DNA from 2 places in the Pseudoalteromonas sp. B160 genome. Region 2 is predicted to be linked to the other one. Evidence: predicted binding sites of a transcription regulator. Region 2 holds the regulator's gene; the other holds the start of a gene.
The links. Region 2 encodes ArgR, which controls arginine synthesis, uptake and breakdown. Its sites were predicted from a motif close to ANTGAATANNTATTCANT; they were not measured.
Positions count from the first base shown of each region.

Region 1: P4S61_RS04040 (OadG family protein) is a predicted target of ArgR. The motif match lies at 10,004-10,021, and genes of this name have one in related genera.

Region 1 is NZ_JARLUX010000001.1:874,630-886,605, reverse strand. It holds gene nadB (L-aspartate oxidase) at 1-256, opposite strand, end outside; partial or broken gene rpoE (RNA polymerase sigma factor RpoE) at 520-1,100, shown strand; gene P4S61_RS04095 (sigma-E factor negative regulatory protein) at 1,102-1,716, shown strand; gene P4S61_RS04090 (MucB/RseB C-terminal domain-containing protein) at 1,717-2,673, shown strand; gene P4S61_RS04085 (SoxR reducing system RseC family protein) at 2,686-3,135, shown strand; gene lepA (translation elongation factor 4) at 3,205-4,992, shown strand; gene lepB (signal peptidase I) at 5,032-5,967, shown strand; partial or broken gene rnc (ribonuclease III) at 5,957-6,645, shown strand; gene era (GTPase Era) at 6,635-7,567, shown strand; gene recO (DNA repair protein RecO) at 7,585-8,274, shown strand; gene pdxJ (pyridoxine 5'-phosphate synthase) at 8,337-9,068, shown strand; gene P4S61_RS04050 (hypothetical protein) at 9,138-9,329, opposite strand; gene P4S61_RS04045 (DUF1328 family protein) at 9,384-9,557, opposite strand; gene P4S61_RS04040 (OadG family protein) at 10,076-10,321, shown strand; gene oadA (sodium-extruding oxaloacetate decarboxylase subunit alpha) at 10,332-11,976, shown strand, end outside.
Region 2 is NZ_JARLUX010000001.1:2,676,172-2,688,147, reverse strand. It holds gene cgtA (Obg family GTPase CgtA) at 1-505, opposite strand, end outside; gene rpmA (50S ribosomal protein L27) at 647-904, opposite strand; gene rplU (50S ribosomal protein L21) at 921-1,232, opposite strand; gene ispB (octaprenyl diphosphate synthase) at 1,655-2,626, shown strand; partial or broken gene mdh (malate dehydrogenase) at 2,707-3,643, opposite strand; gene argR (transcriptional regulator ArgR) at 3,868-4,335, shown strand; gene P4S61_RS12435 (Dyp-type peroxidase) at 4,355-5,254, opposite strand; gene P4S61_RS12430 (ABC transporter ATP-binding protein) at 5,319-6,368, opposite strand; gene P4S61_RS12425 (ABC transporter permease) at 6,368-7,999, opposite strand; gene P4S61_RS12420 (Fe(3+) ABC transporter substrate-binding protein) at 7,999-9,003, opposite strand; gene rluA (bifunctional tRNA pseudouridine(32) synthase/23S rRNA pseudouridine(746) synthase RluA) at 9,929-10,582, shown strand; gene P4S61_RS12410 (DUF3530 family protein) at 10,659-11,588, shown strand; gene djlA (co-chaperone DjlA) at 11,571-11,976, opposite strand, start outside.

The sequences.
Region 1 (11,976 bases), 1.8 Mb from region 2:
ATTGCACGGCGGCTTTGTCACATAAACCACCACCGGCATCTAAGGTGTCTTGTACGTGAGATTCAATGCTGTCATTCTTTTTATCAAACACGGCAGCAATGCCGCCTTGTGCATAAAGTGTGGAACCTTCCGTCAATTCACCTTTACTGATCACGGTAACTTTACAGTGATTAGCTAAAGATAATGCTAATGAGAGGCCAGCTGCGCCGCTGCCAATAATAGCGACATCCGTGATATGGTGTTTATTTTGGTTCATGTCCGTGGTCTTTGCGGTTACAATGCCCAGATACTAATGTATAAACAGTAATGAGCAAATAATAATATTATGATAGGCGTATATGTATCATATTTGGCGCGACACTATTAGTGATTTTCAACTTTCGCCAACATATTTATATGCTATTTTATAAAAAAATAATATTAAACAGAACTTTTCATTCATGCAGCAGTCAGAGTATTTGTAAACAATGGCAGGATATGAATGACAAGCAATAATCAGACAGAGGAGTACCGGCTCGAATGAGCGAGCAGGATTTGGATTTAGCGCTAGTAAAAGGGTCCAGCAGGGCGATAAAAATGCCTTCAATCTTTTAGTAAAGAAGTATCAGAACAAAATAGCCGGTTTGATTTCACGTTATGTATCAAATCAAGGCGATATTGCTGATGTTGCTCAAGAAGCTTTTATTAAAGCATACCGCGCACTTCCAAACTTTAGAGGGGACAGTGCCTTTTATACTTGGTTATACCGTATCGCCGTTAATTGTGCTAAAAATTACTTAGTGGCTCAGGGCCGCAAACCGCCAGCAAATGATATAGATGCTGACGATGCAGAGTTTTATGAAGGGTCTGATGCAATGCGTTCAAATGCATCCCCTGAAAACTTGCTACTAAGCGAAGAAGTTCGCGCAGTGATTTTTAACACCATTGATAGTTTGCCTGAAGATCTTAAAACCGCGATCACTCTACGAGAAATCGAAGGGATGAGCTATGAAGAAATAGCCGTGGTGATGGATTGCCCAGTCGGGACGGTGCGTTCGCGTATTTTCCGTGCCCGTGAAGCAATAGATAACAAATTAAACCCATTAATAGGCGAGTCTTAATATGACAAAAGCACACGTTAACAAGTTGGATAATCAGCATCTATCCGCATTACTTGACGGCGAACAATCATTAACTGATGAGGTTATTGCCCAGCAAGATGCGGCAACCTTAGGACGTTATGCGCTAATAGGTGACGTAATGCGTGCTGAGTCAGAAGATGCTTTCGTCTTTGATATAAGCGATAGTGTTGCGCAAGCGCTGGAAAGTGAACCAGTTTATGCTGATTTCACACAATCTGCGTCACAACCTGCACTATTGGCTGCCACGGGCACCGATAACGTAGTGGCGTTTAACTGGCGCAAACCAGTTGCACAACTTGCAATTGCAGCAAGTGTTGCCATGTTTGCAATTGTTGGTGTACAAACATTGCCACAAGGTGAAAACTCACCTAGCAATGAAATTCCGATGTTACAAACAACACCAGTAACAGGAATGGCATCACCAGTTAGCTATTCGTCAGAACCCGCTTTACAAAATGCAGAGCAAGGTTTGCGTGAGTTACAGCAACAGCGTATTGGCGCGTTAGTATTAGAACATCAACGCCAAGCACGAGTTGCATATTCATTAGAAAAAGCTCACACTGAGGCGCAAGCCGAAGAGGAAAAAACTAATTAAATGAAAGTAATTACTTTTATTTTGTCGTTGGTATTAATGGCTCCAGCCTTTGCTGACGACGAAAACCCCGCAAAAGAGCTTCTGCTCAAAATGGCTGACGCCGTTCATAATCGTAACTTTGACGCATCATTTGTGGTCGTCAAAGGGAAGACAATGGAACCATATCGTTGGTTGCATGCAAAACAAGGTAATACAGAACTCGAGCATTTGAGCTTACTCAATGGCGCAGGCCTTGAAATGGTTCGTATTGATGATCAAGTTACTTATTTTGAGCCACAGTCTGAACCTTATTCAATAGATACTGATTCTATAGCAGGCCCAATCCCAGAAGTGTTATTCAAAGATGTTGAGCGTTTAAGCCAACATTACGATTTTGTGCTCGGTGGTAAAGGCCGTATTGCAGGACGTGCTGCCCAGCTTGTGCGTATCGAATCAAAAGACGAATATAAGTTTAATTATTGGCTGTGGCTTGATGCAGAGTCATCGCTATTACTAAAATCTGCTTATGTTAATCATGCCGGTGAGATGTTAGAACAACTACAGTTAACTCATATTAGTGTAACCGAAGAGCCCGCTGCGTTATTACTTGAAATGCTAAATCGTAAGTTTCCAACGCCATTACCAGCAGCGGCAATTACTCAACAAGAAGCAAGTACAGAAAGTAATAATTGGCAAATAGGCTGGTTACCGGAGGGGTTTAGTTTGTTAAAATCAGACCGTCATAAGCTTGATTTGAACAATGAACTGACGGATTATTATTTATACTCAGATGGTTTTGTCGAAATTTCAGTGTTTGTACAAAGACCATTACCTGGTCGCAGGCCAAGCGGTGCATTGTCATCCGGTGCCACGACAGTATATGTGCATAATAGCGGTAGTTTTGATGTGTCAGTGGTGGGGAATATTCCAGCAATGACTGCAAAAGCAATTGCTGAATCGGTTGCAAGACCCTTGTAATATAAGCTGATAATGATAGAACAAACCCTTACAGTGGTGTCGATTCAAGGCGCCACTGCGCATTTAGAAGCCCAACAAAAGCAAGCCTGTGAAGGGTGCAACGGCCGTTGTGGTTCTCAAATATTTAGTAAGTTATTTGGCACTGCTAAAAAAACCTTCCCCTATCGCTTTGAAATCCCTGTTGTGGTTGGGCAAAAAGTAACCCTAGCACTGGATGATAGCCACATGGTAAAGCATGCTTTTGCAGTGTATATGTTGCCTTTGGTATTAAGTCTGGTATTTGCGTTAGTGGCTGCTGAGGTTTTTTCTGTGCCTGAATGGTTGCAAATCATTGCCGCTATAGGTGGTGGTTTTACTGGCTTTGGCATTGCTAAAAGCCGAGTGAAAAGCCTAAAGCATGATGTTAAAGTAATAAAAATTCACCCAATTAGCCTCCCTTTAACTCAAATAGATGGTGATTGAAGCCAATTAAATGTAAAATTGCGGCTTTATACACTCAGTCCATTAAAATAGAAGTTTAGAATCCAGTTTATGAAGCATATCCGTAATTTTTCGATCATCGCCCATATTGACCACGGTAAATCGACCCTTTCAGATCGTTTGATCCAAGTTTGTGGTGGTTTAACAGACCGCGAAATGCAAAAGCAAGTATTGGATTCAATGGATATTGAGCGCGAGCGTGGTATCACCATTAAAGCGCAAAGTGTAACTCTAAATTATAAAGCCAACGACGGTGAAACTTACCAACTTAACTTTATCGACACCCCGGGACACGTTGACTTTACTTATGAAGTATCGCGCTCGCTGGCAGCGTGTGAAGGTGCATTATTAGTTGTTGATGCCGGTCAAGGTGTTGAAGCGCAAACTCTAGCGAATTGTTACACTGCCATCGAAATGAATTTAGAAGTAATTCCGGTATTAAACAAAATCGATTTACCACAAGCTGATCCACTTCGTGTAGCCGAAGAAATTGAAGATATTATTGGTATCGATGCCCTAGATGCCGTGCAATGTAGCGCTAAAACAGGTGTGGGTATTGCCGAAGTTCTTGAAATGATTGTTAAGGACGTACCGCCACCAGTGGGTGATAAAGACAAACCGCTACAGGCGCTTATCATTGACTCATGGTTTGACCCGTATCAAGGTGTTGTATCGCTGGTGCGTATTAAGCACGGTGAATTAAGAACGGGCGACAAGATAAAAATTATGTCGAACGAGCATATACACACTGCAGATCAGGTTGGTGTTTTTACACCAAAGCAAACCAACACCGGTATTTTAAGAACTGGTGAGGTAGGTTTTGTTATTGCGGGTATTAAAGAAATACATGGTGCGCCAGTAGGTGACACTATTACCCATCAAAAAAATGCAGCACCTGAGCGCTTACCGAGCTTTCAAAAAATTAAACCACAAGTTTATGCCGGTATGTTTCCAATTGCCTCGGATGAGTATGAATCTTTCCGTGATGCGCTTAATAAACTTAGCTTAAATGATGCGTCGTTATTCTTCGAACCAGAAAATTCAACAGCACTTGGCTTTGGCTTTCGCTGTGGTTTCTTGGGCATGTTGCACATGGAAATCATTCAAGAGCGTTTAGAGCGTGAATATGATATTGACTTAATTACCACCGCACCAACGGTAATTTATGAAGTTGTAACCAAAGAGGGTACGATTCAGATTGATAACCCATCTGATTTACCTGCTGTAAACGATATTTTAGAAATTCGTGAGCCCGTTGTTGAAGCTAATATTCTTGTACCACAAGAGTACTTAGGTAGCGTTATTACGCTTTGTATTGAAAAGCGTGGTATGCAAACTAAGATGAACTATCACGGTAAGCAAGTCGCTGTTACTTATGAACTGCCAATGGCTGAAGTGGTGATGGACTTTTTCGATAAGTTAAAGTCAACCAGTCGTGGTTTTGCCTCGCTGGATTATAACTTTAAGCACTTTCAAACATCAGACATGGTGCGCGTTGATATATTAATCAATGGTGAGCGCGTTGATGCGCTTGCGATTATTGTTCACAGAGACAGCGCGCAATCGCGTGGTCGTCAATTAGCTGATGCGTTGAAAGAACTTATCCCTCGTCAAATGTTTGATATAGCAATTCAAGCGGCAATTGGCGCGCATGTTATTGCTCGTACCACTGTTAAGCAATTACGTAAAAACGTAATTGCGAAGTGTTATGGTGGCGACGTGAGTCGTAAGAAAAAGCTACTTCAAAAGCAAAAAGATGGTAAAAAACGTATGAAGCAACTAGGCAATGTTGAAGTGCCTCAAGAAGCATTTTTAGCGATTCTTAAAGTTGGTAAGTAAGTTTCTTAACCAAATTACGTAAGATAAAGGATTTAATGCATGGCAGGTTATTTTTCAATATTTTTAGTTTTGTTAACTCTAGGCTCAGGCTTAATTTGGTTAATTGACCATTTTATGTTTGCACCAAAAAGGCAGCAACGCTTAGATCTTGCGCAAAGCTCTGCTGGCGGCGAGCTTGATGAAGAAACTGCAGCATTAATTGCGCCAGAACCGACGATTACTGAAACGGCAAAATCAATTTTTCCGATGATTGCGGCTATTACGATTTTTAGATCGTTTATATTCGAGCCGTTTCAAATACCATCAGGTTCAATGATGCCGACACTATTAGTTGGCGATTTTATCTTAGTACAGAAATATTCGTATGGCGTGAAAGACCCTGTTTGGCGCACTCAATTAGTTGATGTTGCAGAGCCTGAACGTGGTGATATTGTGGTATTTAAATACCCATTAGACGAACGTATTGATTATATTAAACGTGCGATTGGTTTACCGGGTGATAAAATCGTTTACCGCGATAAGCGTTTATACATTCAGCCAAATTGCGAGCAAGGACAAACACAGCAAGGTGACTTATTGTGTAATGAATTTAATAAAATTGATATGGAGATCATTAATCGCGATGAATTTAAGCAAGGCTCTATGGATTTAGTCCGGTTAGATGAAAATTTGACTACGCTAAAACATAATATTTTAATTAACCCTGAAGCGCTGGAAATGAAAGGGCGTTACTATCAACAACCAGGTACACGTTCTGATGAATGGGTAGTGCCGGCTGATCATTATTTTATGATGGGTGATAACCGCGATAACAGCCAAGATAGTCGCGTATGGGGCTTTGTGCCAAAAGAAAACTTGGTGGGTAAAGCTGTCTTTATATGGATGAGTTTTGAATTTGAGAATGGCCCAGATGACATTTTACCAGGCTGGGTTCCAACTGGTGTTCGTTTTGAACGCCTAGGTAATATTCAGTAACAATGAAAAAAATGTAACAGAGTTATATAGCAAAATAGGGTATACCTTTATTGATCAAGTATTGCTTGAGCAGGCGATGACCCATCGCAGCCATAAAGGACAACACAATGAACGCTTAGAGTTTTTGGGCGATTCCATTTTAAGCTTTGTCATTGCCAATGCTTTATATAGTAAGTTCCCCAAAGCGCGTGAAGGCGATCTTAGCCGCATGCGTTCAACGCTTGTGCGTGGACAAACCTTAGCTGAATTTGGTTTAGAGTTTGGCCTAGGTGATTACTTACGCTTAGGGCGGGTGAACTTAAAAGTGGTGGTTTTAGACGTGAATCAACTTTAGCTGATGCGGTTGAAGCAATTATTGGTGCGGTATTTTTAGATGCTGGCATTGATGTTTGTGGAGACTTGATTTTGGCGTGGTACGAATCTCGCCTTGATGCCATTTCGCCAGGTTTAAACCAAAAAGATCCTAAAACATTACTACAAGAATACTTACAAGCCCGCAAATTACCTTTGCCAGGCTATACTGTAGTAGATACTAAAGGTCAGGCACACAATCAAACGTTCACGGTTGAATGTATTGTTGAAGGTATGGATAGCATCATCTCAGTTGGCAGTTCTCGTCGTAAAGCTGAACAAAAAGCCGCTGAAAAAGCGTTGAAGATACTTAAAAATGAATCTTGATACATTGATCCAACCGCACACGCGTGATTTAGATACTTTTTGTGGCATGGTCGCTATTGTTGGCCGCCCAAACGTTGGTAAATCTACCTTGCTTAATGAAATTATTGAGCAGAAAGTAAGTATTACCTCGCGTAAACCGCAAACCACACGCCACCGTATTATGGGTATTCATACTGTAGGTAAGCACCAAGCCGTGTATGTTGATACACCAGGCCTGCATGTTGAAGAAAAGCGTGCCATTAACCGTTTAATGAACCGTGCTGCTTCAAGTTCATTAGGTGATGTTGAGCTAGTTATTTTTGTTGTTGAAGGTACTCATTGGAATGCTGACGATGAAATGGTGCTTAACAAAGTAAAGCAAAATGGCAAACCAGTATTACTTGTGATGAACAAAATTGATCAAGTAAAAGACCGTGACCTTGTGCTACCGCATATGAAGTGGTTAGGCGAAAAGTTTGATTTTGTTGGCATTATGCCAGTATCTGCGACTCAAGGTAAAAATATCAACCTGATCAAAGATGAAGTAACTAAGCGTTTACCACCGTGTGAATTTTACTTCCCTGAAGATTACGTAACAGATCGTTCAATGCGCTTTATGGCAGCCGAAGTGATCCGTGAAAAGTTGATGCGCTTTATGGGTGAGGAGCTTCCTTACTCAGTTACCGTTGAAATTGAGCAGTTTAAATGGCAAGAAAATGGCATTTGGCATATCAATGGCTTGATTTTAGTTGAGCGTGAAACGCAAAAACGTATGGTTATTGGTAATAAAGGCGAAAAGCTTAAAGTGATTGGCCGCGAAGCCCGTAAAGATCTCGAAGAAATGCTTGATAATAAAGTGTTTTTAGAACTTTGGGTGAAGGTTAAATCAGGTTGGGCTGACGACGAGAGAGCACTTCGCAGTTTAGGCTATGGTGAAGATTAATAGCCTAAGCGATATTTATGGATAGCGACTTCTACACGGCATATTTATTACACCGACGTCCTTTTAGTGACTCACAAGTAATGCTTGATATGTTAGTAGAAGGCGTTGGCCAGTTGCGCATGCTGGCGCGAATTAGCGGTCGCCAAGCAACAAAATACAAAGCTCAGTTACAACCCTTCCAAGCTTTACTGGTAAATTATACCGGTAAACACGACCTGAAATATATCCAACGATTTGAACTACATGGCACGCAATCCACACTAGTTGGGGATCAGCTTTATTGTGGGTTTTATCTAAATGAACTAACCAACCGCATTGTACCAATTAATGAACCAATTGATCATGCCTATCAATTGTATAAAACTCACCTACAACAGCTTAACCAGCACCCTAACTTACAAGCTGTATTACGTTCTTATGAATTTCAATTATTAGAATTATTAGGCTATGGCGTTGACTTTAGTTTTGATGCCGCAGGCGATCCAATTTCGGCAGAGCAAACGTATAGTTACTTTGCTGAATACGGCTTTGTTGCCCAAGAAAATCAAGGCAGTGGCTTTTCTGGCGCGCAGTTAAATGCAATTGCAGCTCATGACTTTAGTGCGCCGGATGTGTTATATATGGCAAAACAATTAAGTCGTCATTTAATGAAGCCTTTATTAGGCAAAAAACCATTAAAAAGTCGCGAGCTGTTTATATCCAAATAGTTTGGGTATTCACCAACAATCTTAATACGGTATTTTTAACCGTTATTTTTACAGGTAAAAAAATGAAAGATATTCTTTTGGGTATAAACGTTGATCATATTGCTACCTTACGCCAAGCTCGGGGTACAAGTTACCCAGATCCAGCACATGCTGCGAGTGTTGCTGAGCATGCTGGCGCTGATGGGATCACTATTCATTTACGTGAAGACCGTCGTCACATTCAAGATCGTGACGTGTATGTGATGGCTAAAACAATCCAAACACGAATGAACCTTGAAATAGCGGTTACAGATGAAATGATTGATATTGCTTTAGATGTTAAGCCAGCTTATGTTTGCTTAGTACCAGAAAAACGCGAAGAGTTGACCACCGAAGGCGGTTTAGACGTTGTTGGTAATCTAGATAAGATTAAAGCCGCGACAGCAAAATTAACTGACGCCGGTATTAAAGTATCGTTATTTATCGATGCAGACAAAGCACAACTAGATGCAGCTAAAGCCTGTAATGCCCCTTATGTTGAAATTCATACTGGCGCTTATGCGGATGCGCAAACTGATACCGAGATACAAAAACAACTTGAGCATATTCATCAAGGTGTAAAGTATGCAGCAAGTTTGGGTTTGATAGTAAACGCCGGCCACGGTCTTCATTATCATAACGTGAAACCGATTGCTGCTATGAAAGAGATTTACGAACTAAACATTGGTCACGCAATTATAGCGCGTGCAGCCATAGATGGATTAGATAAAGCAGTACGTGACATGAAGCGACTAATGCTAGAAGCGAGAGCTTAATTTTAACTTCTCTTAAAATGCAAAAAACGACTCAAAAGAGTCGTTTTTTATTATTTGTATCTAACTGGATTAACAGTTAGTTTCTTTAGCGTTAACGCCTTCTTTTACTTCTTCACAGGCGTCTTCTACTTTGTTTTGTACGTCGGTTACAGCTTCATCGATGCGTTCACCGGCCTCTTCTGCATGATTGTCTTCACAACCCATGATAAAAAAACTAGCGAATAAAGCGATCACAGCAGTTTTAATAGTTGTCGATTTCATAATGTAATTCCTTGTAAAATTAATAAATGTGTTGTTATTTAAAATAAATTGTTATCACTTAGGGACATTGCCGCGCAACGCACCTGAAACGAGTGAAATAACTAACAATACAATAAAGATAAAAAAGATAATCTTAGCAATTCCTGCTGCGGCACCTGCGATACCACCAAAACCTAACACTGCAGCAATAAGCGCAATAACTAAAAATGTAATTGTCCAGCGTAACATTGTCGTCTCCTTGGTTTGTTAATTTGTTCAGAGTAAATAATGCCAGTTACATGCCATGTGTTTAAATCCTTTATTATCAATAGGATAGTGTTTATTTTATTTATTTTCATGAATTAGGTGGGAATTATTTACAGCTTTATCTGTAACTTATACTCGGCGTCCTGAAAAATAAATATTTCAGTATGATTTTTTGGTAAGACCAATTTCATGTTGAGTGCTTTTTCATTAATTTAACAGTTGTTGAGTAGTTCGGTTGGTAAGTTATTAAGGTGCAGATTAGATTTCACTTATAAGTTATAGCTATATTCAGTATTTTTATCATCTATATCCTATTAAATTATAGTAAAAAGCAGTGTGTTAACTTTGCTGAAGATATGTTAGCTTTATATTAATTGGTTTTACCAATTTACAAAGTGTTGGACTTGGTCTGTTTCTTTGATATGATTATTGCATAAATATTTAAATAAAGTGATTTTTTACCTATCTTTCGGGTGGGTAAGAATACTCAGGGGGGCAGAATGGATATAGGTCAATTACTTGCTACTGCAGCAAACTTAATGCTCACTGGGATGGTGGGAGTTTTCGTTTTTCTTTCGTTGTTGATTGCAGCAATTACCGCTATGTCTAAATTAGCGAGCCGCTTTGAACAGCCGGTTGTAATGCCAACGCGCACACCATCGATCAAAGCACCCGGTGTACCAAGTGAACACATCGCTGCGATAAGTGCTGCCATAGCTCAGTACAAAAATAAACAAAAACTATAAGGGATGACTTGTGGCTAAATTAAAATTAACAGAATTAGTACTTAGAGACGCGCATCAATCATTATTAGCAACGCGTATGCGTTTGGATGACATGCTACCGATTGCACAAAAATTAGATGATGCAGGTTACTGGTCGATCGAATCATGGGGTGGGGCTACTTTTGATTCATGCATTCGTTATTTGGGTGAAGATCCTTGGGAGCGTATTCGTGCTCTTAAAAAAGCTATGCCAAATACTAAACAGCAAATGTTATTACGTGGTCAAAACCTTTTAGGCTATCGTCATTATGCAGATGATGTTGTTGAAAAATTTGTAGAGCGAGCGCACAAAAATGGTGTTGATGTGTTTCGTATTTTTGATGCGATGAACGATGTTCGTAATCTTGAAACGGCTATTAAAGCTGCGATTAAAGTTGGCGCACATGCACAAGGTACAATTTCGTACACAGTAAGCCCGGTTCATACACTTGATATGTGGTTAACGCTTGCCAAGCAGCTTGAAGAGTTAGGCTGTCATTCAATTTGTATTAAAGATATGGCTGGTTTGCTTAAACCATACGATGCAGAAGAGTTAATCAAAGCGTTAAAAGAAACAGTCTCTATCCCAATTGCAATGCAGTGTCATGCCACAACAGGTTTAAGTACTGCTACTTACCAAAAAGCGATTGATGCAGGTATTGATATGCTTGATACCGCAATTTCATCAATGAGTATGACTTACGGACACAGCGCAACTGAAACGATTGTATCGATTGTTGAAGGTACTGAACGTGATACTGAGCTGGATTTAAATCAACTCGAAGAGATTGCTGCTTATTTCCGCGATGTTCGTAAAAAATATGCCGCGTTTGAAGGCAGCTTAAAAGGTGTTGATGGCCGTATTTTATTAGCGCAAGTGCCTGGTGGCATGTTAACTAATATGGAAAACCAGCTTAAAGAGCAAGGTGCTGCGGATAAATTGAATGAAGTATTACTTGAGATCCCACGTGTACGTGAAGACTTAGGTTATTTACCGTTAGTTACACCAACATCACAAATTGTTGGTACACAAGCAGTATTAAATGTATTGACGGGCGAGCGTTATAAAACTATCACCAAAGAAACTGCCGGAGTGCTAAAAGGTGAGTATGGCGTAACTCCTGCGCCGATGAATAAAGAATTACAAGAGCGCGTACTTAATGGCGCAGAAGTCATTACTTGCCGCCCAGCTGATTTATTGCAACCAGAACTAGAAATACTCCAAGCTGAGTTATTAAAAGAAGCAAAAGAGCAAGGCTTAAGCTTAGCGGATGAGCAGATTGATGACGTTTTAACGTATGCATTATTCCCACAAATTGGGTTGAAATTCATTAAAAATCGTAATAACCCAGATGCTTTCGAAGCTGTACCAAGTGCTGAATCTGCTAATAAAGAACAACCAGTTAGCAATAAAAAAAGTAACAGCAACACAGTAAAAGCAGAGCAGTACAGCGTAAAAGTAGATGGTAAAGTTTATGATGTAGTGGTTGCACAAGGCGGTGAGCTTAAAGAAGTAACACTTAAAGATAGTGAGCATATTCCACAATCGGCGTCAGTTGCTTCCGGCGAAACACTTAACGCTCCACTTGCTGGTAACATCTTTAAAATCAAGGTGAAAGCGGGTCAAACGGTAAATG
Region 2 (11,976 bases):
TTGGCAAACCTAATAAACCAACATCAGCTAATAATAATAGCTCTAGTTTAAGGTTACGTACTTCACCCGGTGTGCCTAATGTTTTTTGACGAGGCGCTCGGTTAGTACTTGATTTAAAACGCGCATTCCCCAAGCCGTGGAAACCGCCTTTTGCAACCAAAATTCTTTGACCATGTTGAGTTAAATCACCAAGACCTTCTTGGGTATCAACATCCATGATCCGAGTACCTACAGGCACCATCACATATAAGTCATCAGCCTTTTTACCGGTACAGTTACGACTGCGGCCATTAGTACCACGTTCAGCTCTATGAAAACGCTCAAACTGATAATCGATTAGGGTATTTAAGTTTTCATCAGCTTGTAGATAAACACTACCACCATCTCCACCGTCACCGCCGTCTGGTCCACCATCTGGGACATATTTTTCACGACGGAAAGATACGATGCCGCTGCCACCGTCTCCAGCTTCTGCGCGAATTTCTACTTCATCTACAAACTTCATGATTACTCACTTTAGGGATTGGCTTGTTAATTTCACTATTATATACCTAAGCCAAGCTGATTGCAGGCTTGGCTTAGGTATATATTTATTTTCAAAACAAAAAACCCCGCAAAGGCGGGGTTTTTTAAGAACCGATTCTGATTACTCAGATACGATGCTTACGTATTTACGGTTTAAAGGACCTTTTTGTTCAAACTGAACTTTACCATCTGCTTTTGCGAAGATAGTGTGGTCTTTACCGATACCTACGTTTGTGCCAGCATGGAATTTAGTTCCACGTTGACGAACAATGATGCTACCCGCTAGAACTGATTCGCCACCAAAACGCTTAACACCAAGGCGTTTGCTTTCTGAATCGCGACCGTTACGAGTACTACCAGCTGCTTTTTTATGTGCCATTTCTAAGTACCTCTAATTAAGCGCTAATGCCAGTGATTTTAACTTCTGTGAACCATTGACGATGGCCCATTTGCTTACGAGAATGCTTACGGCGTCTAAATTTAACAACCTTAATCTTCTCACCGCGACCATGTGAAACAACCTCAGCTGTTATTTTACCACCGTTTACGAACGGTACACCGATCTCGATTTTCTCACCATCAGCAACTAAAAGTACTGAATCAAATTCAACTGCTGCACCAGTCTCAACGTCTAATTTCTCAAGACGAATTGTTTGACCTTCAGTCACACGGTGCTGTTTACCACCACTTTGGAAAACCGCGTACATAATTAACTCCGTCTGTGCGCCCTCAAATCGACGCAACTAAAATATTATTCAATAGGGCGCGAAGTTTACGCTAATGTGCAAAAACTAGCAAGCCTGTTTTATTAATTAAATGAATAAAAAATAGCTGCATTGAAGGCGATTCAATATTTTCACCTATTTTATATTAAATTGGCATTATGCCAAGCCTTTTTAGCGTTTCATGACAAATAAATTACACCACGAACAAACACGCACTAAGAATAAAAAACAACCATGTTGAATTAACGTAAATTTTCTCAAATAAAAAAGTTATCTTTCCAAATTAAGGCTAAATTAAGCTGCTTAACCGTGTTTTTTCAGCGAATCGTCACAAACTGTCGAGCAAAGCTGTTTTTTGTTGTACAATCAGCCCCGTATACCCATTAAAATTGGCTCGGAGATCAATGGATATAAAAGCTATCCAGGCGTTAATCGAAAACGATATGAATGACGTCAATCAACTAATTTACGCGCAAATGCGCTCTGATGTAGCATTAGTCAATCAACTAGGCTTATATATAGTAAACAGCGGCGGCAAGCGTGTTCGCCCTATGTTGGCTATTTTAGCGGCTAAAGCACTTGGCTATGAAGGCAAAGATCATGTTACTTTAGCAACTATTGTTGAATTTATTCACACAGCTACATTACTGCATGATGATGTCGTTGATGAATCAAATTTACGCAGAGGAACACCGACAGCAAATGCTGAGTTTGGTAATGCAGCCAGCGTACTTGTTGGTGACTTTATCTACACCCGCTCATTTCAGCTGATGGTTGGTATTGGTAAAATGCAAGTTATGCAAATACTCGCTGATGCAACCAACGTGATTGCCGAAGGTGAAGTGCTGCAATTAATGAACTGTAACGACCCTGATACCACCGAAGATAGCTACATGCAGGTAATTTATTCTAAAACAGCTAAATTATTTGAAGCTGCAACAGGCCTTGCTGCGATTATTACCGAAAAAGACGACTCTACGCTGCAAGCGCTTAATCTTTATGGTATGCATTTAGGAACCGCTTTTCAATTGGTGGATGACGTACTTGATTACAATGCTGATGCTGAGCAGTTAGGTAAAAACATCGGTGATGATCTGGCCGAAGGCAAACCTACCCTGCCACTACTTTATGCTATGCGCCACGGTAATGCTGAGCAAGTACAGTTGATCCGTGATGCCATTGAGCACAGTAATGGTATGGACCACTTAGAAGCTATTCTAAGTGCCCTCAATGAAACCAAAGCACTTGAGTTTACGATGAATAAAGCCAACGAAGAAGCTGATAAAGCGATTGCGTGTTTATCTGTATTAGATGAATCACCGTATAAAGAAGCACTCGTTAGCTTGGCTCGTATTGCCGTTGATCGTAATCACTAATAAACACCTAATGTATAAAAATCCTTCGAGCATAAAAAAGCCTGCAAATGCAGGCTTTTTTGTATCAATCGACTTAGCAATTAAGCGTTGATGAAATCAACACCTTCTTGGATGTCTTTTTTCAGCGTATCAAGCATGTCGTTTTTAGCTTGCTCTTCAAATGCGCTTAGTTCACCGTAAGAAAGAATTTCTTCTACGCCGTTTTTACCTAAACGTACTGGGTGTGCAAAATATGCAGCATCGCCATTTTCAACAGCAACGTAAGCGTAATCTACAACGTCTTCACCTTGTAAGCCTTTAACTAAAGACATACAAAAACGTGCAGCAGCAGCGCCCATTGATAATGTTGCAGAACCACCGCCCGCTTTTGCATTTACTACTTCAAGTACCTGCATTTTGGATACGTGGAGTAAGTGCAGCAACTTCTTCATCAGTGAAAGTAACGCCTTCAACTTGAGATAGTAACGGAAGGATTGTTGTGCCTGAGTGACCACCAATTACTGGTACTTTCACAGTTGCAACGTCAACACCTTTAAGCTCAGCTACAAATGCTTCTGAACGGATCACATCAAGAGTGGTAATACCGAAAACACGTTTCGCGTCGTAAGTACCTGCTTTTTTGAATACTTCCGCAACAATTGGCACAGTGCCATTTACTGGGTTAGTGATAATACCCACTAATGCTTTTGGACAGTTAGCAACAATACCTTCTGCTAATGTTTTGATAATACCAGCATTAACATTAAATAAATCAGCGCGGTCCATACCAGGCTTACGTGGCATACCAGCAGGGATAAGAACGATATCACAACCAGTTAACGCTTGATCTAGTGCATCAACACCAAAGCCTGCAACTTTAACGTCAGTTGGGATATGAGAAAGATCAACAGCAACACCAGGAACAACTGGAGCAACATCATAAAGTGATAATTCAGAACCAGCTGGTAAGCCTGTTTTTAATAATAAAGACAACGCTTGGCCGATACCGCCAGCAGCACCTAATACAGCAACTTTCATTGGAATTCTCCGTAATTTGAGGTAGGAAATATTTGTGGCTCTAAAGATAATGAAATTAACGACTAAAGACAAATTTATCCTGCTTATTTCACATATAATTTAGACCATAGTTGTAAACTTGCTGGTTTACAGCACTAAAATCCATCGCAAAAGCAAACAACTACTGCATAAGTATGCAACATTGTGTACAATTAGCGCATCACTTATGAATAAGAACCTATAATATGCAACCACAAGATAAACAAGAAGCATTAGTAAAGGCCTTTAAGGCACTTTTAAAAGAAGAAAACTTTGGTTCACAAGGTGAGATTGTTGACGCCCTAAAAGAGCAAGGCTTTGATAATATTAGTCAAAGTAAGGTGTCGCGGATGTTAAGCAAGTTTGGCGCGGTACGCACTCGTAATGCCAAACAAGAAATGGTCTATTGTTTGCCTGCTGAAATGGGCGTACCTACAGCGAAAAGCCCATTACGTCAGTTAGTGATTGATATAATGCATAACGAAATGATGATCATTATTCGAACCAGCCCAGGAGCTGCACAATTAATTGCTCGACTATTAGATTCATTAGGTAAAGCAGATGGCGTACTAGGTACCATTGCTGGTGACGATACTATTTTTATCGCTCCAGCTAAAGTATCTGAAATTGATGTAACTCTTGAACGTGTGCGTATTTTATTTGATACGGTATAAATCTACCGATTCAAACTTTTTACAGCTGCTTTAAAAAGTTAATTGATGGGGCAAAAAACGCAGAACCCATATCGGCTTGAGTAAAATCAAGCCAATGATCGTAGCAATCGGCATCACCTAATCGACTTCGTAATACTTGCTCAAATGCATTTCCCTGTGCTGCATAACTAATCGCTAATATACCCTGTTCGTAAACGTCACCATAAGGCATGTTTTGATTTAATTGCAGTGGTTGCCCTTGCTCATCTTTTAACTCAGTGCGTACAGCATGACTATTCTCAGTCGCAGGCATAATCAAGGTATTATCTAAGCGAGTGCGTCCCATTATTTGCTCTTGCTCACTCAGAGGTAAATTTTGCCACACACTTAAGTCATGCTTATAGCGCTGTATATGTACGTAACTGCCTTGATCTTCAAAATGGTTGGGTTTATTGATTAACGCTGTGATGCGCTTTTGGCGACCATGAGGAGTGTCACCACCGAGTATAAAACCATTAAAATCGCGACCATCTAAAAATCGAAAGTTTCGCACTTGCTCAACCAATTCAACATCGGGGGCAAATAACTTAAGAATTTGCAAAGCAAATAAATGGTTTACATCTTCCCTATCGGAACGAATTTGGACAAATAAATCAAAAGGCTGAGCCCCCATAATATGATCATTATGAGGAATATTAGGAAAGCTCTGTAATTCACTAGGCAGAAATTCAGGCAGAATGTGCGGCCAATACTGTGCCCCCACTGCAACTAGGCTGGAGAGCATCGATTCAGAAAACTGATCTGAAAACTCATCTTGGATAGCGCTAACGTATTTTAACTTTTTGCGTAATGACTCATCGTGGCCATCAAATACATTAAAAAACAAATGTAAACCGTGCAAGTTTGCCTCAGCACAAATTCCAGATTGCGCTTGCGCCATGGTATTTCCTTAACTCAAAATCTCATACACGGCGTTTTTAATGAAATTAAAAATACTAAAGCACTTAATCTGCGAAAAAGTTAACCGTGTGTGGTGTTATTTTTATTGTCACCTGTTCATTTGCTAAAAATGAATGGCCCAACTGAGCAGCAACTTCAATTTCTTGTCCATCAACCATAACCTTATACACAAAATGCGAACCAACAAAACGACTGTTTAAAATAGTCACCGTATTTGCACTACAGCCTTGTGATTGAAAAGGTATTAACTCAAGATGGTGTGGGCGAACATAAAGTTTCCCAACTTGCTTAACATGACGATGCGTAACTAATGACTCAACACATCCGAAAGCAGTATGATATTCAGTTGCTGTTAATACTTCTGCATCTAAGTATATGCCCTGACCAAGAAATTCTGCAACTACCTTTGAGCTTGGAGCACTAAATAGCTGCTCAGACGTACCTTGTTGAGCAATTTTCCCACAGTGCATTACCGCTAATGTATCAGCAAACGCAAATGCCTCTTCTTTTGAATGAGTAACAAATACAGCTGATACTTGCTGGGTTTTAATAATACGACGAATATCTGCAATTAACTCAAACCGTACTTGCGTATCAATATTGGAAAACGGTTCATCTAATAACAATAAACTAGGTTTATAAGCCAGTGCCCTAGCAATTGCCACTCGCTGCTGCTGACCCCCAGATAACTGATGCGGGAAACGTTCTGCACAATTAATTAAATGCACTAACTCAAGCATTTCAGCAACGCGCTTTAACTTATCCGCTTTTGTCATATTGGTTAAGCCAAAGGCAATATTATCAGCCACAGTTAAATGTGGAAATAGCGCATAATCTTGAAACATCATGCCAATATTTCGATACTCTGGCGCTAAAAAAGTATGCTCATCACTGACTAACTTACTATCAATAAATACTTTTCCTTGCTTTGCTTCAATCAGCCCAGCAATAGCTTTTAATGTGGTGGTTTTTCCACAGCCACTAGCACCGAGTAAACACACTATTTCATCTTGTGCGACAGTTAAATCTAAGTGCTCAATCACGGATGTGCCGTTGTATTGATACGATAAATTTTCTAATACTAAACTGCTCATTAACTGCGTTGCTCCATCGAGCGATTAATAAAGTATAAAGGAATTAACCCCACCAAAACAATTGCTAACGCTGAAATAGACGCCAGCTCTAACTGCTCATCACTGACATACTGAAACACATGAGTCGCTAAGGTTTCAAAATTAAATGGCCTTAATAACAATGCGGTAGGTAATTCTTTCATGCATTCAATGAATACCAACAATCCTGCGGTTAAAATACCACGACGTAATAACGGGATATGTACTTTGCGTAGAGTTTGGCCTTGGCTTTTCCCCATTGATTGACTCGCCATATCAAGCGATGGGCTTATCCGCATAAAACTAGCTTCAATTGCACCATGAGCTATAGCGTAAAAGCGCACCACATATGCAAATATAATTGCAAACAAAGTACCGCTCAATAATAGCCCCGGTGTAATACCTATTGGCTCTAACCAAGTATTTAATTTATCGTCTAACAAGGTCAATGGTAACAACACTGCAATAGCGAGTACTGTTCCAGGTAACGCATAACCTGTACTGGCTAATCGCCCAGGTACAAGTGGATATTGCTGCTTAGCAATGCGCTGATAAAATACCACTAACAGACTCAAAATAATGGTGATAATGCTCACGATGGCCGCGACTTTAAAGCTTTGCCATGCATAGAGAAAAAATACGCTATTCCATGCTTGTCCGAAATATGAAATGGCATAACCCATTAACACAGCGACAGGTAATATAAAGGCAAAAAATAACACTGCAATACAAAAGATAGTTGCCAGCCATGCACTTTTGCCCGTTAAGTTATATAGCGCATCACTGTTGACGCTTGGTTGGCGCTCAAATACAGCTTGATTACGACGACTAAAACGCTCCATCGTTAACGCTAAAAACAATATAAGTAACATAATACCTGAAATTTTAGCCGCAGCTGTTAACGAATAATACCCTAACCAAGTATCATAAACCGCTGTGGTTAAAGTACTTACCGCAAAATAATTAACGGTTGCAAAGTCAGCCATTGCTTCCATACTGATCAGCGTCAGTCCAGCCACAATCGCCCCTCGAGCAAGTGGTAAACTAACTTTGAAAAAGCTCTGCTTAGGTGATAATCCCATCAACTGACTCGCCTGCACCAATTTAAATGACTGTTCGCGTAATGCAGTTTTAAAAATCAAATACAAATAAGGATAAAGCACTAAGGCAATCATAATAATCGCACCAGATAAAGTACGAATATCAAAAAACCAATAATCATTAGGTGATTGCCAACCAAACCATTCGCGTAACCCTATTTGCACCGGACCGGCATAATCAAACAGATCAGTGTAAACGTAAGCAATAATATAGGTCGGCATCGCAAGGGGCAGCATAAGCGCCCACTCAAACTGTTTACGGCCGGGAAAATCACAATAAGCGGTTAACCAGCCAAGCGGAAGGGCAATAATACAACTGACAACGCCAACACCCAAAATAAGTAACAGTGTATTGCGGGTATAATCCCATAGCACGGTATCCCAGAGGTGGCTAAATACGTCAGAATCGCCTTGTAGTGATTCGAACAATAAAAAACACAATGGGGTTATCAACACTATGCCAATAACCCACGCGAATAACTGCCATCGCGACAGTGAAAATTTTAAACTCATTAAAGGTCGAACTTCACCTCATCAATTAGCTTAAGTGCTAAAGGACGATATTTGCTAATTTCATCAAGCGCTAAGCTATCTTCCTTAAAGCTACCCCATGATGCTACTAAGCTTGATAATTCAACGCCCAGCCTTACTGGATATTCCATATTGACCGAAGCGTACATATTTTGCGCCTTATTGTCGGTCATAAACTCGATTAGTTTCAAGGCATTTTCAGGATTTTTAGCGTACTTGGTCATAACTACACCAGATACGTTAATATGTGAGCCTCTGTTATCTTGATTCGGAAAGTTAATATGTACGGCATCAGCCCATGGTTTTTGCTCGGGATCTTCCATCATCTTACCAAAGTAATAACTATTACCGATCGCTAAATCACATAAGCCTTCTTTTACTGCCTTTACTTGCCCGCGGTCATTACCTTGAGGTTTACGAACTAAATTTGCTTTCACACCTTCAAGCCATTTTTTAGTTTCTGCTTCACCATGGTGTGCAATCATTGAAGCGACCAAGCCTAAATTATATGGGTGCTTACCCGAACGGGTGCAAATTTTGCCTTTGTATTTAGGATCGGCTAATTCTTCATAGCTTAAATGCGCTAATGCACCTATGCGCTCTTTTGATGAATAAACGTTACGCACCCGCTTAGTTAATGCAACCCATTGTCCTTCAACATCACGAAACTTAGCCGGTACATTACTATTAACGGTTTCACTATTAATTGTTTGGGTTAAATCTAATTCATCTAGCTGCACTAAATCACTAAAATTAGAGGTTAAGACTAAATCAGCTTGGCTATGCTTTCCTTCACGCTTAACACGCTCTATTAATCCTTTTTTAGCAAACACCACATTTGTTTTAATGCCTGTTTGCTTAGTAAAATCATCTAATATTGGCTGAATTAAAAACGGTTGTCGAAAAGAGTAAATATTTACTGCTTCATCTGCAAACACAGGGGTTGTTAACACTAAGCCAACTAAAGCCGCTAATGTCTTTTTCATAAATCGCTTCCAACTAAATAATAACTATTATCATGTAATGATAACTTGCTCCTTGAAAAAGTGCACTTATTAAATCTTAATCAATGATGACCATGCCCATAATGGAAATCACTTGTGCGATATATCTCACGGTTATGACAGCTATTGAGTATAAAACATCATAAAAAAAGTCTAAAAACAAACTAACCACATGAAATATAATAACTATTATAAAATTTCAAAATAATGACTGTATTTTCGTTACTGTTTTTAGCCTATTTTGTTTGCAGATACTCTATATACTTACTTCATCGGTTAAGCAGTGACGCTTAAATGAGTAAACGGACAAGGAATGATTACTCATAAACCTCGAATTAAAGGTTACGTTAGGAAAAAATGGATTCACGGACAGGCTCAGGATGAGTAGCACTAAGGATAGTAAATACACGGACAGCGTCAAGATGATGCGAAAAGGAATAACAACAGGGCTCGCAAGAGAGTTGTTAGACAGGATGTTATAAAAGCGGACAGATGGACAGGCCCTAAAGGGTATCACAATGGAACTGTTAACTAAGGGATAGCATCAGGACGATGCGTAAAGGACCGGTAATAGAGATTATCAAAAAGGATCAAAAGGAAGCACATAGGACAGAGGCACGGATAGCCTATATCACGCAGAACGAATAAGTAACAGTGTGATCACATGGATTAGTAAAGTTTAGGAGTTGATTAAGTTCAATTGCAGGATGCAGAAAATTAGAAGATTCCGCAAGCGCGACTAGCGATAGTTCGCGCTTTTCTTTTGCCCAAAAATACCCTTTGCTTAACGACTACTTGCCAATTAACTCGCTCATTAATACTCTCGCGTCTAATCTAATACGTTATTGATTGTGTATAAGCGATGACTTCTCTAAAATAGCGCGCTCATAAATCATTGAGGTCGGCCGTGTTAATTAACTACAATCCTCCATTAGATCCGTATTTAACCATTTTATTTCAAGATGATGATTTACTGATCGTCAACAAGCCCAGTGAACTTTTGACTGTGCCAGGAAAAGATCCTAAACACGCCGATTGTTTGATAGCTCGCGTTAACCGTGTTTTTCCTACGGCAAAAATAGTTCACCGCTTAGATATGGCAACCTCTGGAATTATTTGTTTAGCAATGCATAAAGCGGCTCATCGTCATTTAAGTATGCAGTTTCAAGAACGCCAAACTGCAAAGCGCTATATTGCACGAGTGTACGGTAAATTAGAGCCATTAACGGGATCAGTCAATTTGCCACTGATCTGTGATTGGCCAAACCGCCCTAAGCAAATGGTTGATCATGACAAGGGGAAGCCCTCTTTAACTCATTACACTGTACTGGAGCATGAGTTGCACGCCACTCGTGTGGAACTTACCCCTATTACCGGACGCTCACATCAATTACGTGTGCATATGTTGTCATTGGGGCACCCTATTTTAGGCGATAGGCTCTATGCTCACCCTGATGCCCTGGCTGCTGCCCCGCGCTTGCAATTGCACGCACAAATGCTACAGCTCACTCACCCAGGAACAGCACAAATTATGACTTTTGAAGCTGAGCCAGAGTTTTAATTACGAGCTTAAAATCACACTAAACTTTTTGCTGTACACGCCGATAACAACTTATTGATTCATCGTGGTGGTTTATATGGCTATCGGCAAACAGTTTAAAGTATGGCAATTAATTAGTTTGGTTTACGCGACTTTCTTGGCCATGCCAGCCCAAGCAGCCGACTTTATTGCACCCACACCATGGTCAACAATCAGCAGTAATGATTTATCACGCTTAATGCCGCAAGATGAACTAAAACCGCTACTTGCCGGTGATACTGAGTTTTTAAGTTTATATCGCCAACACATGAGTGCCCAGCAGCGCGGTGTGGTGTTGATTATCCCTGATTGGCAACACTTACCTACCAATAACAACGGGCTCAACTTTTTACGTACGCAACTTAACGATTTAGGCTATGCCACAATTGCTATGACGGTACCCGATATTGATTGGCAAGCAGCGCCATCTGCGGATGCAAGTGAAACAACTGAACCTGCAACGGCTAAGCAAACTACAAGTTTAGACAATGGCGAACCATCAGCTGACACAGCTACTCCTGTTGTACATGTTGATGCTATCGCTCATATAAGCAATGCGATAATAGATAATTATAAACTCAACTTAATTGCACGCTTTAATGCGTTGTATCAAAGTGCATTGGATGAAGATGGAAAAATTGTTGTTATTGCACAAGGTGCCTCTGCTGGAGTATTGCTCGAACACTATGGCGAATATCCAAATACCAACATAGATGCATTTGTCAGCCTTAGCAGTTATTTACCAAACAGTAGACGTAACCAACAACTTAACGCGATTATATCGACTATTAGCCCGCCGTTATTGGATATTTACTACAACATAGATAACCCAGACTTACTGCTGAGTGTGGCGGATAGAAAACGCTGGGTTAAACGTCACAGTAAATATGATTACCGCCAACGTGAGCTGTTTGGTTTGCGCTCTGAGCCTGAGCAACATGAGCGCTTGACCAAAGAAGTAGACGGGTTTTTACGCCGCCTTTTTTAAATATTCGTAAGCGGCTTGAATATCTTGGCTTTTCTTGACTGCCAGTTCCATCATATGTTTAGGTAAACCTTGAGAAACTAATTTATCAGGATGGTGCTGCGCCATTAATTTACGGTACGCTACTTTTACTTCTCGTTCACTCGCCTCATTATTTAGCCCCAGCAAAGCCAGAGCTTGAGTACGGCTCATGCCACTATTTGGCGGTACATGATGCCCTGAGCCTTCACGATAACTACTGCTTTGCCCTTGTTGACGTTGTTGCTGCTGTTGATAGCGTTGTTGTTGCTGACGAAATGAAAATTCAGCTTGGTAACGTTTAAGTACAAATGCAAAGTGAGTTTTAGAGATCCCTAATAACTTACTTACATCTTGGAGTAGCTCCTTTTCT